DNA from 2 places in the Brevibacillus sp. genome. Region 1 is predicted to be linked to the other one. Evidence: predicted binding sites of a transcription regulator. Region 1 holds the regulator's gene; the other holds the start of a gene.

Region 1 (7,172 bases):
CTCCAGGTGATCAGCTTTGCTGTTTTTTTGCATGACGGGAAGACATTGCGGTGGAAAGCATAGACCCGAAAAAAAAGACCCCACTTCTGGGGTGTAAATCCAATGACCCGTTGATGGAGGGGAGTTAGGAAACGCTTATTTCGAAGCAATCTGAGACAGTCCCACCTTTTCCGTCATGAGCGGTGACTTTCACGATAGCGTAATCTGAATGACCCGAAATGGTATGGAATACAATTTTTCCATAGTTAGGGCTAGTAACGACATCGTTGAAAGTGTAAACAAAGCCCGATCCCCGTTCAAATTGAATGGTAAAAGTCAGGCTATCTTCATCGGGATCAGCAAAATAATCGGTAAGGGAAACAGCCTCATGGGTTCCGGTAGGAGGGATAGCGAGATCAGGTATTCCCGAGCCTACAACAACCGGGGCTTGATTGCTATTCTCGACTTCTTCCCTGCTGTTTTGGAGGGATTTCGTTCGAGCCTACACCGTGCAGGCGACTTTCATCGCACACGGCGTTCCATCAACGGATAAGAATGGAGGAAAAGGAACAACGGGCACTATCATCGTACACCGCCTATGTCAAAATTTACACCTTTTCTTTCCATTTCACCCCAAAAAGCAAGCAATCACCAAAAGTTTGGGGAAAAGTATCCATTAAGACACAGGAGTCGTAATACATATAGACCCAGGCAATCTCGGTTCACAAGATGGAGAACAGGTCCGGAAAGATTTGAAATGGGGGGGTCTGATGAAAAAGCGGTTAGTAGTAAGCGGATTGATCCTTGTCTTTGCTTGCGCTTTCGTATTCGACAACAAACTTTACTATCCGCCACTCCCAATAGAAAGTATGAGCAAAAAAGCGGTGATAGAAAAGCTGAATGACTCTGACAAACCAATCGTTACATTATCGAACGAAAACGGTCAACAATGGTATATCATACGCGAACGAGATGCATCCGCAGCTGATGAGTTGATTAAGAAAATGGTCAGTCAAAAAGGATGGACGTTCCGACAAAAAGAAGGTAGTGGCCTCTTCTTTGAAAAACAAGGAGAAAATTTGATTGTAACTACCCAAAAGTGGACGGGTGACTATGTGTTAGTGAAAATTCCGGCCCCTTTTTCATGACTAAACGCGGTTCGCTTTCCGGTTATTTATGAGGCTGTCTGCTTATGAGTGATGAAGAGATAAAAAAATTAACCCCTACCTAACTTTCGATAGGAGACGGCAGAGAGGCAGGCAAAGTATAGTAAAAGTACCCGAAAGGAACATCCTCGCTTTAGTTGATGGACGCCATCTTCGATGAAAATCGCCCTCCTCGTGGCGTATCCTGTGTGGAAGGAACCATCTCTCCGTGCACCTTCCACACAGGAAGCGGGCTTATAATGGATTCCATTTGAGAGAATCAGATACAACCTCTCGCCCGCTTGCCATCAACAACCCCTTGAGCTGCACGAGGGGTTCATTTTTTTGCCAAAACAGCTCCTTGTTCATGAATGAGAACAAGGAGCTGTCATCGTTTTTGCCCAGAAAGTTGCTGTTGGTCCCTCATTTGATCATGAGAGCTAAAAACTCGTGCAGTTTATCCAAAGAGCGGATGTTTTGATTGCAGGTTGTGCTGTCTTGGCATAAATAGTTTCCTTTTTTCAAATACGTGCCGTCACTTGAACCGCGTGCTTCCAGGACGAACATGCCGATGTCGGAAACTTTGTTGCAGATGGCACAGATGCCTTTCTTCGCTATGGGCGTAAAAGTGCCGTGGATACCGATCAGCTTGTCGGGGTAGTTGGCGATGATAAATTTTTTATCAGAACCGTTGTCGAACCAACTGATGTACGACAACTCGGCATACGGAAGCTCGGCGGCTACTGGTGGCTTGAGCTTCTTGATCTTCGGGTACATTTTTTTGATCGCTTGCTCGGTAACAGCGGGAAACGGAACAACATAAGGCGACAAAGACAGCAGAAACTGTTTGGCTTCGTTCTTTTCTTTCAGCGAACGGATTGGCGCAAGTAGTTGTCTTTGTTCGTCAGAAAGATCAGCGAACAGCTGAAAAACCGCTTCCTGCGCAATGTCTTTTCGTGCCCGGATGACGTTCAAATCCGTGCTGCCCGTATACGCATTCAACAAGTTTTGCACCTGCCATTTGATAAAGTTGTAGTGGTGGGGAAAAATAAACGGTTGCATGTGATCGTGTACCTCCTGTATGTGTCCGCTGCGCTGGTGGAAGAACGCAGCAGTTTTGTCTCTTTTACTTTAAAAGCAAACGGCTGCGCTTGATAGGGAGAGAACGATTCTAAACAAAACTCGGCATAGAAAAAGCACTGATCGTCCTGGGGACAGATCAGTGCCTGAGTCTATTTGACATATACGATTTTTTTGATCGTTTCGATCGAGAGAAAGTACTGTTCGGCCAGCTGTGGAATGGACACACCTTCGCGAAAAGCGTTGCGGATCAGGTTGTTCCTTTCGTCCAGCTGTTTTCTTCCGCCAGAGCGGGTTCCCCATTTATAATGCGTGGTTTTTGACTTCGGGATATAGATGGTTTCCCCCTGCACATACTTCTGGATTTCTGCAATCAGGCTTTCTGGCAGCATATTGGCTGCATTCGCATATTTCATTTTCGCTCGCTCCTTATTTTGGCATTCAAATAAGGGGCAAAGCCGGAAAATAAAAAATGAGATACATAACGGTAGGCGATGTATTGTCTAAACGACTGTCCACCTCATGCAAAGTATCGCCTTTTTATTTCCAGGCTTTGCATGAGACGCTGCAGTATCTGGCAAACTGAATCCATTCACCAACCATACACCCCCTCGATCACGATTCATACCTTCCTGTGCAGTACGCAAACTCTGCGCAGTTCCTTCCATTATAGATCATCTTGCAGCGATTTTCATGCGCAGATGTTTGCGAGCGCTTTGCCAAGTTACTCAAAAAACACGATCTTTGCGGCTTATCGGCCGACGATCAGGTCAAGCAACTGATCATCTGTCCATGGCTCCAGCGCAAGCAACGCTTGGTACGGGTCAGCTCCCGGGATGTGAAAGTAGGAGGCAAAAGCTGGCTCTGTCTTCAAGCCGTTTTGCTTGAGCTGGCGGATGTGCTGCCGCGCTTTCGGTCCTGCCAGTTGCAGCAAGCGATGTTCGATGATCATGTGCCGATACGCGTTTTGTTGTTCGACGGGGCGCGGTTGGGCAAAAAGCTCGAACCAGAAGCCGTGGGCAAAAAAGGAGACAAGACATGTGGGCACAGCTTGTACCGGCATGCGGGCTTCCTGGTATTCTTCGCAGTCTGCGTAAAAGCTGCGGGCGATCTCGGCGAACAGCTCAAGATCGTAGCATTCGCAGACGATGTCCAAATCGCTGTCGCCAATATCGATGTCGAGCGGAATCGTTCCGGCGAGCACCGGATCAAAAGCTTGCAGGCGTTGCAATACCGCGCTTTGTTCGATGGCTCGTGCGGCTGCTTGCTGTTTTGCTGTACCGTTTCGCAAATAGGTGAGATCACGCCAGTTTCTCGTCATAGAAAACTCCTGTTTCGTTCGGTATTTGCAGATGTTTGTCGCAACAAGTATGATAGATTCGCGAAAACAAGTGTGCAACAAAAATCGCTTTTGCTCGTATTACCTATGTGAGGGGAGTGCATGCAGATGGATATTTTACTCTGGATCGTTGTTTTGGTGCTATTCGCGCTCAGTATTGCAGGTATATTTTTGCCTGTGTTACCCGATACGATTTTGCTGTGGGCAGGCTTTTTGCTCTACCACTTTTTCATAGCAGATCCGGGAGCGGGGTTGCCAGCGTCCTTCTGGTGGGGAATGGTGGTATTCAGTATTTTGCTGTACGGCGCTGACTTGTTGACCAACATGTATTTCGTGAAAAAATACGGCGGCTCCAAATGGTCGTCGGTGGCGGCTGCCGCAGGGATTTTTCTCGGGATTTTCGTGTTCCCGCCATTTGGGATGATCATTTTGCCGTTTGTCTTCGTCGTGCTGGTGGAGCTGTTGGTGCAGAACCAGCCTTTCGAGCGGGCGGTCAAAGCGGGCTTTGGCTCCCTGATCGGCTTTTTGGGAAGCGCAGTAGTCAAAGTAGTGTTGCAGGTGACCATGATTATCTGGTTTTTCCTCGCCAGATAGAGAGAAAAAAGGACAGCGATGGCTGTCCTTTTTTGTATGTCGCGAAATTAGTGAATGAGGCGGTAGACGCCGATGACTTTGCCGAGAATGGAAACGGCGTCCAAAATGATCGGTTCCATCGTGGCGTTCTCAGGCTGGAGACGGAAGTGGTTTTTTTCTTTGAAAAAGCGCTTGACGGTTGCTTCGTCTTCTTCGGTCATGGCGACAACGATATCTCCGTTGTTTGCTACATGCTGCTGGCGCACGATGACGTAGTCTCCGTCGAGGATTCCGGCGTCGATCATACTGTTTCCGGACACGCGCAGCATGTACACCTTGTCTGAAGTCACGATATTTTCTGGAAGCGGGAAGTATTCCTCTACGTCCTCAATCGCCGTGATCGGTTGCCCGGCGGTTACTTTCCCGATGACAGGAACGCGGACAACGGAGTCTTCGAAGTTGTCCTGGAAGCGATCTTCTTCAGACAACAGCTCGATCGCGCGCGGTTTGGTCGGGTCGCGGCGAATCAGGCCTTTCTTTTCCAGGCGGGCCAAGTGGCCGTGTACGGTAGAGCTGGAAGCCAGTCCGACAGCTTCGCCGATTTCGCGCACAGATGGAGGATAACCTTTGTCGCGAACTTCCTTCCGAATGAATTCGATGATGGCTTGTTGTCTGCTAGATAATTTTGACATAAAAAGACACCCCTGATTTCTCGAACATATTTTCCTATATTATACCATGGGAGCTTGCGTTCGACAAACATAAGTTCGATAAAAAGGCGAACAGGAATTTTTGCCCGAAAGAACGTTTCTTGTCGAATGGTTGGTGCGAGCCAGAAGCATGGCTGTTCGCGGATTGTCCCATACCAAAAGGGGAATTGGCCATCTTGCCGTCACCTGCGTGAATTTTGCAAAGGGGCAGGTTTTCGTATTGACATGAACATATGTTCTCATTTATGATTAGGGTACGAACTTATAGAACGTATGTTTGCAGGAGGTTATCCCATGAATGTCATGTCTATTCCTAACCGTTTTGAAAAAGAATCGTCCCGTCGCGTCCGTTTTGGTATTACCAGAGGCCAAGCCCTGTTGTTCCTGATTACGTTTTCTCTCTTTTTTTACTTGTTGACCGAACTGGTGTTTGCTTCTTCGCACGCTGAGCCGCTAAAAGGAACAGAAGTGACGGTTCGCGACGGTGACAGCTTGTGGACCATTGCAGTCCGCCATCAAACGGAGACGGTCGATGTACGCGATCTGATCCAGGATATTAAAGAGGCGAACGATCTGCAGAGCAATCTGATTTATCCGGGACAGACCTTGCTCATTCCCGATCCGAAATGATAGAAAGCACTTGCCGGTTCGTCTCCATCTTGCGAGTTCGCCCTGATGTGATATAATTAAACGGCATTACTACTGGGTGGGAGGAACCGTACGTGGTATCTGACGCGGAAATCAAACGAATCAACGAACTGGTCAAAAAATCGCGCGAGGTTGGTTTGACCGATGAGGAAAAGCAAGAGCAGCAAGCTCTGCGACAAAAGTACATTGATGCGGTCAAGGCATCGCTGAAAGCGAATCTCGATTCCATCCGTTATGTGGAAGATCTTGAAGAGAATCGTCCCAAACATTAAGCTCACTTGTATTGATAAGGCAGACATCCTTGCTTGACGCTCGGGTGTCTTTTTGTTCCTTATGACTATCAGGTATTCGACAGAGGAGGAAAACAGATGGCGTGGGTGGCTGTAGCGGTAGGCGGTGCTGTCGGTTCATTGTTTCGCTATTGGTTGTCTTTGGCGGCGAATCAGCCGGGGTGGCCAATCGGCACCTGGTTAGCCAACATCATCGGCTCATTTTTGATCGGCGTGTTGTTTGTGATCGGCAAAGAGCGGGGAGGCATTTCTCCCGAAGTGTATATTTTGTTTACCACAGGGGTTATGGGTGGCTTCACGACGTTTTCCACCTTTTCTCTGGAGGTTGTTTCTTTTTGGGGCGACGGGCAATGGCTGCGCGGGACGCTGTATGCACTCGCGAGTATCGTGGTCGGGCTGTCCTCATGCGCCGTAGGGATTTGGCTTGCCCGGCAAATGCAATAATAAAAAATAATGGATAAAGCTGAGAGGGGGGATGGGTGTGAGTACCCAGCACCGCGATTACGAAGCAGAACAAAACAAGCTGAAAGAGACGATTGCGCTCATTGACGACGAGATTGTTCAACTGCGTGAGGAAATTAACGAAGCAACCGATGACTATGTGAAACAGGTCGTGAACTACAACAAGGCCAAAGATTTGCGGTATCTGGAAGATCACGGGCGAGACAAACCGTATTTCGGACGTGTGGATTTTCTCAAAGACGAGATTTACGAGCTGGATCAGGTGTATATCGGAAAACGCGGAATTGTCCGCAGCGATACGTTCGATTCGATTGTCGTGGATTGGCGAGCGCCCATTGCCAGTCTCTATTACTCCGGAGAGAGCAAGGATGCGTTTTACCGGATGGGGCGCGAGATTGTTCGCGGAGAGGTGCGGTTGAAGCGCAACTTTGCGATTGAGGACGGAGAGATTGTCGGGATTTACGATGGAGCGGTGAAAGAGACGATCAATCGGGAAATGGGGCATCCGGACGAGTTTTTGCAGGAAGGTTTCATCGACGAGTTTTTGAACGCGAATTTGAATATGGCCAATGACAGTCGCTTGAAAGATATCGTGGCGACGATCCAGTCAGAGCAAAATGAGATCATCCGTGCGGAAAAAGATCGGCCGATCGTCGTGCAAGGGGTGGCAGGTAGCGGAAAGACGACCATCGCCCTGCATCGGCTGTCGTACTTGATCTACAACTATCAGGATACGATGATGTCGAAAAAATTCATGGTGTTCGCGCCAAACCGGATGTTTCTTACGTACATATCAGAAGTGCTGCCTGAACTCGGCGTCGATGATGTCCAGCAGTCGACATTTGTGGATTGGGCGGCGCGGCTCGTCAAACCGCTCATGCCAAAAGGCTGGCGGATCGTCAGTCCCGACAAGCCGTTGCAGCTGTTTTTTGAGGAAGGTCAGGAT
Region 2 (7,172 bases), on a different contig from region 1:
CCCGTGCCAGACGGGTAGCTTCCGCATCATCAATCTTGTCAGGTTGAACCATTACGCGAATTTCGCGTCCCGCTTGAATCGCATAAGACTTTTCTACGCCATCGAACGACTCAGAGATTTCTTCGAGTTTCTCCAAACGTCTGATATAAGTTTCCAATGTCTCACGGCGTGCGCCTGGACGTGCAGCAGACAGAGCATCTGCCGCTCCCACGAGCATGGCAATGACGGAAGTTGGTTCGGTATCACCGTGATGAGAAGCAATACTGTTGACAACAACATGATGCTCGTTGTACTTCTTGGCCAGCTCCACACCGATTTCCACGTGTGAGCCTTCCACTTCATGGTCAATCGCTTTTCCGATATCGTGCAGAAGACCTGCACGTTTGGCCAGCTTCACGTCTTCTTTCAGTTCTGCTGCCATCAAGCCAGCGAGATGAGCCACTTCCATCGAGTGCTTCAGCACGTTCTGACCATAGCTGGTACGATAACGCAGTCGTCCCAAAATCTTGATCAGATCCGGATGCAGGCCATGTACGCCAGTTTCAAATGTTGCTTGTTCTCCGTATTCACGGATACGCTCGTCTACTTCGCGGCGCGCTTTTTCCACCATTTCCTCAATGCGGGCCGGGTGGATGCGTCCGTCTGCAACGAGCTTGTCGAGCGCTGTCTTGGCGATTTCCCGACGGATCGGATCAAAGCCAGACAGGATGACTGCTTCCGGAGTGTCGTCGATGATCAGATCGATTCCCGTCAACGTCTCCAAAGCACGGATGTTTCGTCCTTCCCGTCCGATAATCCGTCCCTTCATCTCATCGTTTGGCAACGTCACCACAGAAACGGTTGTCTCTGCTACGTGATCAGCTGCACAGCGCTGAATGGAGGTGGTAATAATTTCGCGAGCGCGCTTGTCCGCCTCTTCTTTGGCCTGCGTCTCTATCTCTTTGATCATCACGGCCATTTCGTGGCGAACGGTATTTTCCACGTCAGTCAGAATGATATTTTTCGCCTCATCCTGCGTCAATCCGGAAATGCGTTCCAACTCGGAAACTTGTTCTTTATATAAGTGCTCTACCTTGCTTTGCAGTTCTGCGATGGCGCGGTCGCGCTCAGCCAATTCTTCCTCTTTGCGCTCCAACTGTTCCATCTTGCGGTCCAGCGTTTCTTCTTTTTGAAGAATGCGCCGTTCCTGACGCTGGATCTCGTTGCGTCTTTCGCGCAACTCGGTTTCTGCTTCGGAACGAAGTTTGAACACTTCATCCTTGGCTTCCAGCACCTTTTCCTTTTTAACGGCTTCGGCGTCCCGTTTCGCTTCCTCGACGATCTGGCGTGCAGCTTCCTCCGCACTGGAGATCTTTGCTTCCGCAATCGATTTTCGAATGAAGTAGCCAGCACCCAAGCCGATGAGCAGGGCGACGAGCACGATGACAACTGTTAGTATAGGCTCCATAGACTTTTTCGTTTCACCTCCTTATTGTAAGATCTCCCCGCTTTCCAAGCATTCGTTTTTCATGGAGTGCCGCTTTCGTTTTGCTCTCACATAGAGCATTCGCTAAAAAACAAGACCGATTTTACTCGGTCCGCTGAATCCGTACTGCTATCGCACGGTTGTTCAGTTGTTTCACAGGCAACGAGTGAGCAAAGCGTCAAAAGTTATGATACACCAAGTAAATACAAACCTATTTTATTATTTGTGAACAAGAATTGTCAAGATCATGCAAATAGAGTCAGCGCTCTTCGTCCCTTCTCTGACGCAATTCTGTGCGAACTTGCTGGATGATGGAATGCGAGAAGCCCTTGCGCATCAGCATGGCGAGTAGTTTTCGCTCCTCGTCAGGATTCGGCGCTCCTGTGATCCGCCGCGCTTTCTTCTCTATCAAAGCGCGGGCAGCTTCCAGTTCAGCCTCTCTTGAAACGCCTTGCACGGCATCTTCGGCAATCGCCTTGTCTACCCCGCGCTGCGCCAGTTCCATGCGCAGCATGTAGGAGCTTCGCGGCTTCAGGCGCAGCCGTTCTTCCACCCACTGCTTGGCAAATGCTTCATCGTCTATGTATCCGTGATCTTCGCAACGCTGGCAAATCTCATCGGCAACTTTTGCATCAAAGCCTTTGTCCAGCAAATACGCTTGCAACTGACTGCGGGTGCGCGGGCGCATCCCCAAGTATTTCAGGGCGCCCAAATACGCCTTGTGTCGCTCTTCCGCCACCAGCACTTCACAATAAAACGACTCGTCCACATCGGTGCCTTTAAATAGGTTGTACTTTACCAGTATGTCTTCATGTACCGTAAACGCATACTCCCCATCCAAATCAATGTGATACCGCTGTTTTTGCTTGTTGTCGCGGTGAACGGCAGTGATTTGGCCGCTCTTCATTTTGGCCCACTCCTTTCTTCGGCTTTGTTGTTCAATCTAATAGAACATAGAAAAGCCTCGGGACGTCTGTCACAGAAAACAGCCTGTCTCATCGACAGGCTGTTCACTTATGCTCCATTACTCAAGGTCAAATGCTGGCTCTTCGTCTTGCTCAGGATCGACGACTGGTTCTGCTTCAGGAACAGAGCCTGGATTGAGGCTGAAATACTCGCGAACCTTTGTCTCGATTTGGGAAGCAATATGCGGGTTTTCTTTGAGGAAGACTTTCGAGTTTTCCCGTCCTTGGCCGAGGCGCTCCTCGTTGAAGGAGTACCAAGCACCACTTTTTTGTACCACATCGATTTCGGAACCGATATCGAGGATGCTGCCCTCTTTGGAGATCCCTTCCCCGTACATGATGTCCACTTCAGCGACTTTGAACGGTGGCGCTACTTTGTTTTTCACGACCTTGATCTTGGTCTTGCTGCCAAGGATATCGTTACCGACTTTGATCGATTCTGCTTTACGAACATCCAGACGCACGCTGGCGTAGAATTTCAGAGCGCGTCCACCTGGAGTTGTCTCTGGGTTACCGAACATCACGCCTACTTTTTCACGCAACTGGTTGATGAAGATCGCGATTGTCTTGGACTTGTTGATCGCACCGGACAGTTTGCGCAAAGCTTGCGACATCAGGCGGGCTTGCAAACCTACGTGGGAATCCCCCATCTCGCCTTCAATCTCTGCTTTTGGAACCAGTGCTGCTACAGAGTCCACGACGATGATATCTACTGCACCGGAGCGCACCAGCGCTTCGGCAATTTCCAATGCTTGCTCCCCTGTATCCGGCTGGGAAAGCAGCAACTCATCGATGTTCACGCCCAGCTTCGCTGCATAGACAGGGTCCAGTGCATGCTCGGCGTCGATGAAAGCCGCTTGTCCACCTTGACGTTGTACTTCTGCGATCGCATGGAGCGCTACGGTTGTTTTACCGGAAGACTCAGGACCATAAATCTCGACGATACGGCCACGTGGGAATCCACCTACACCCAATGCGATATCCAACGCTAACGCACCACTGGAAACGGTCGAAATCTGAACGTTGGACACCTCTCCCAACTTCATGATGGAACCTTTTCCGAACTGCTTTTCTATTTGACGCAATGCACTCTCCAAAGCTGCGCGACGATCTGACAAATGGTACACACCCTTTCACTTTTCGCATCTCTTTTGCTTGTCTTCATCATACATCGAGATAGAACCGTTTGCCAAGTGTTTTTTGCGAACAAATATTCGCATCGTAAAAAACAGCCATTTTCTGGATAGTTCCAGAGAAATGGCTGTCTGTTTTTCACCTGAGCAATTAGGAGCGTTTTGCACCGCGCGGCTTTGCCGGCTCCAGGTTGATGCGTTTGCCGTTGATGCGGGTTTGGCGCAGCGACTCGTAAACGAATGCCGCCACTTCTTCCGGCACTTCCACGAACGTGAAGTTCTCGAAAATGTCGATGCGGCCAACCGATTTGCCAGGAATGCCTACCGACTCGGAAATCTCGCGCACCAAATCTTGCGGCTTCATGTTCGCATTGCGGCCTACGTTCAGGAAGAAGCGAACCATGCCTTTTGCAGCACCCGTCTCTCCGAAGTTGTACGCTTCTGCCTCCTGCATTTGGCCTGCTTCGGAATGGAAAGCCAGATGCAGCGCAGCAGCCGCGACTTTCTCGGCCGGGTATTGGGCGACGAGCGATTCCGCAACCTTTTGGTACATATCCGCGATCGCATCGCTCTCCAAAAGGCTTGTCAGCTGCTCGCGAAGCTGTTCTTGCTTGCGCTCCGCCACTTCCTCAAGCGACGGTACGTTGCGGGACAGCACTTGCGCTTTTGTCTGCTTCTGGATGAACATCATCTGTCTGACTTCGCGCGGCGTCACCAATGTCATGGCGATTCCTTTGCGTCCTGCACGACCTGTACGGCCGATCCGGTGCACGTAGCTTTCGGAGTCTTGCGGAATGTCGTAGTTGATTACGTGCGAGACGTTGCCTACGTCGATCCCGCGCGCTGCTACGTCTGTTGCGATCAAAAATTCAATCGAGCCTTCACGGAAAGAGTTCATCACTTTGTCGCGCTGTGCCTGGGACAGGTCACCGTGCAAGCCATCTGCCAAGTATCCGCGGGATTGCAGCACTTCGGACAGCTCATCTACGCCGCGTTTGGTACGGCAAAAGATGATGCCAAGCTCTACATCTTCGCTGTCGAGAATGCGACACAGGCTCTCCACTTTGTTTCGGTCGAACACTTTGTAGTACACTTGCTCGATCAACGGCGCTGTCACTTCTTCGCGGCTGACAGCGATCGTTTGCGGCTGTTTCATGTAACGGGTAGCCAAACGCTTGATTTCAGGCGGCATCGTTGCAGAGAAGAGCAACGTCTGGCGCTCTTCCGGCATATGATTGATGATTGTTTCGATATCTTCGATGAAGCCCATGTCCAGCATTTCGTCCGCTTCATCGAGAATGAGCGTATGTACATTCTCCAGCTTCAGCGTTTTGCGACGCAAATGGTCCATGACGCGTCCAGGGGTTCCCACCACGATCTGTACGCCTTGGCGCAGAGCGCGAATCTGGTGACCGATGGACTGTCCGCCGTAGATTGGCAGTGTGCGCACTTTGTTGTACTTGGAGATGCGCAAAAGCTCTCCGGCAACCTGGATGGCCAACTCGCGAGTCGGGGTCAACACAATCGCTTGTACGCGATTGGCTGGTGTAATTTTTTCTACAAGCGGAATCCCGAAAGCCGCTGTTTTTCCCGTTCCGGTCTGTGCTTGACCGATCAAGTCTCCTCCGTCCAGCACTTTCGGAATGCAGGCTGCCTGAATCGGCGATGGCTCTTCGAAGCCCATATCGTGGATCGCCTGCAAAATGGATTTATGTAAAGGAAAATCAGAAAACATCGTCATGAAAACGTCACCTTTCTTTTTGCATTTGCAGCGCATAAAATAGCGCAAATTTGGCGGCACGCCCAACAATCGCCTTTCTTCTGCCTGCAAGGCGAAGCTCTTTGACTACTGTTGGCATCCCTTCACCCGCAATCCCTACGTAGACAAGACCTACAGGCTTGCCTTCCGATGGATCGGGACCAGCCACACCCGTCACGGAAACTCCGTATGTGGCTCCCAGCTTGGCTCGTACATTCTCCGCAAGCAGCTGCGCTGTCTGGCGGCTGACTGCGCCGTCTGTGGACAACACTTCTTCAGGCACGTCGAGCAGCTGTTTTTTCACATCGTTTGTATAGCAAACGATGCCTCCTTGGAAAACAGACGAACTGCCAGGAACGGAAGTAATGAGCGAAGCGATCGTGCCGCCTGTACAGCTCTCTGCACACGCGATGGTCTCGTTTCGCTTTTTCAGTTCGCTTACCAATACATCGTGCAGGGAAGAATCCTCACCCATCCCGTACACGTACTCGCCAACGCGCTTGCGAATCTCCTCCTCGACCGGCAAAATCAAGACTTCTCCTTCTTCTGCCGTTGAGGCCCTCGCCGTAATCCGCAGCGTTACTTCAAATTCTTTTGCATACGGAGCAATCGTCGGGTTGTCCTGTTTTTCAATCAGATCCAGCAACCGCTCCTCCAGAGCAGACTCACCGATCCCGTAGAAGCGCAGCACATGAGAATGAAATACTCGCTTCTCCGGCAACAGATCCGTCAAGTACGGCATGACGTAATGCTCCACCATCGGGTACAGCTCGCTAGGCGGTCCAGGGAGAAGCACGAACGTGCAACTGTCATGACGGATCGCCATCCCAGGCGCCATCCCGAAGTCATTGGGGAAGACATGGCTGCCTGAGAGAACCAGCGCCTGCTTCCGATTGTTTTCCGTCATGACAATCCCACGTTGCAAAAAGAATTGTTCAATTCTTTCCATGGCTTCCGGATTTGTCTCCAGTCCGACGCCCACGTGCCCTGCCACTGTTTCTTTTGTCAGGTCATCCTGAGTCGGTCCAAGCCCACCCGTAAAAATGACAAGATCGGAACGGTCGGCTGCGAGGGCGATCACCTGCTGCAACCGCTGCGTGTTATCGCCGACAACGGAATGAAAATACACTCCGACACCAATTTCCGCCAGTTTTTGCGAGAGAAACTGAGCATTGGTGTTGGCAATCTGGCCTAGCAAAAGCTCGGTACCTACTGCGATAATCTCCGCTCTCATTTTCCTCATCCATTCTCTTTGAGAGTAGAAAAGCCTCTAACCAAACAGTTTATCACCGATAGTGGCGCAAGAGAAGAGTCTTGTGAAAAAAGAGACCAATACCCGTAACTACGAGTATTGGATGACGTTGCGATTTTTCGCAAAGTAGTCGTACCCGGAATAAAGCGTAATCACAACCATGGCCCAAGTGGCTACCTCATCGAAGGGAATCCCGAAAAAGCCGAATGGGAAATTGCGGATCATGACGGCTGTAATCGCCACGATCTGCACCCATGTTTTCAGTTTACCCAAAGCACTGGCAGCAATTACCTGTCCTTCAGCCGCAGCAACAAGGCGCAAACCTGTTACAGCAAACTCCCTGCTGATAATCACAATCGCAATCCACGCCTCCAGCCGCTGCATCTCCACCAAGGAAATCAAGGCAGCAGAGATGAGCAGCTTGTCGGCAAGCGGGTCCAAAAATTTTCCGAGATTGGTCACGATCTTGCGTTTGCGTGCAATGTAACCGTCGAGTCCGTCCGTACTGGCTGCTAGGATAAACACCAAAGCCGCAATCAGCTCGTTATACGTCATCGTCAGGCTGCCAATGGAAAATGTCCCGATGTTGTAACGCACC

Evidence for each region. Region 1 encodes LexA, which represses DNA repair genes until DNA is damaged. Its sites were predicted from a motif close to CGAACATATGTTCG; they were not measured.
Region 2: a site for LexA is predicted at 3,634-3,647, ahead of recA (recombinase RecA). Genes of this name have one in related genera too.

Annotation. Positions count from the first base shown of each region.
Region 1 covers NZ_DOTK01000026.1:128,525-135,696, reverse strand. The annotation lists gene DEP07_RS06390 (hypothetical protein) at 750-1,127, shown strand; gene DEP07_RS06385 (FusB/FusC family EF-G-binding protein) at 1,548-2,186, opposite strand; gene DEP07_RS06380 (CD3324 family protein) at 2,357-2,671, opposite strand; gene DEP07_RS06375 (DUF4269 domain-containing protein) at 2,956-3,525, opposite strand; gene DEP07_RS06370 (DUF456 domain-containing protein) at 3,652-4,137, shown strand; gene lexA (transcriptional repressor LexA) at 4,185-4,808, opposite strand; gene yneA (cell division suppressor protein YneA) at 5,121-5,456, shown strand; gene DEP07_RS06355 (DUF896 domain-containing protein) at 5,549-5,746, shown strand; gene crcB (fluoride efflux transporter CrcB) at 5,843-6,208, shown strand; gene DEP07_RS06345 (HelD family protein) at 6,246-7,172, shown strand, end outside.
Region 2 covers NZ_DOTK01000034.1:260,760-267,931, reverse strand. The annotation lists gene rny (ribonuclease Y) at 1-1,447, opposite strand, end outside; gene DEP07_RS09465 (regulatory protein RecX) at 1,725-2,372, opposite strand; gene recA (recombinase RecA) at 2,490-3,548, opposite strand; gene DEP07_RS09455 (DEAD/DEAH box helicase) at 3,715-5,304, opposite strand; gene DEP07_RS09450 (competence/damage-inducible protein A) at 5,312-6,556, opposite strand; gene pgsA (CDP-diacylglycerol--glycerol-3-phosphate 3-phosphatidyltransferase) at 6,665-7,172, opposite strand, start outside.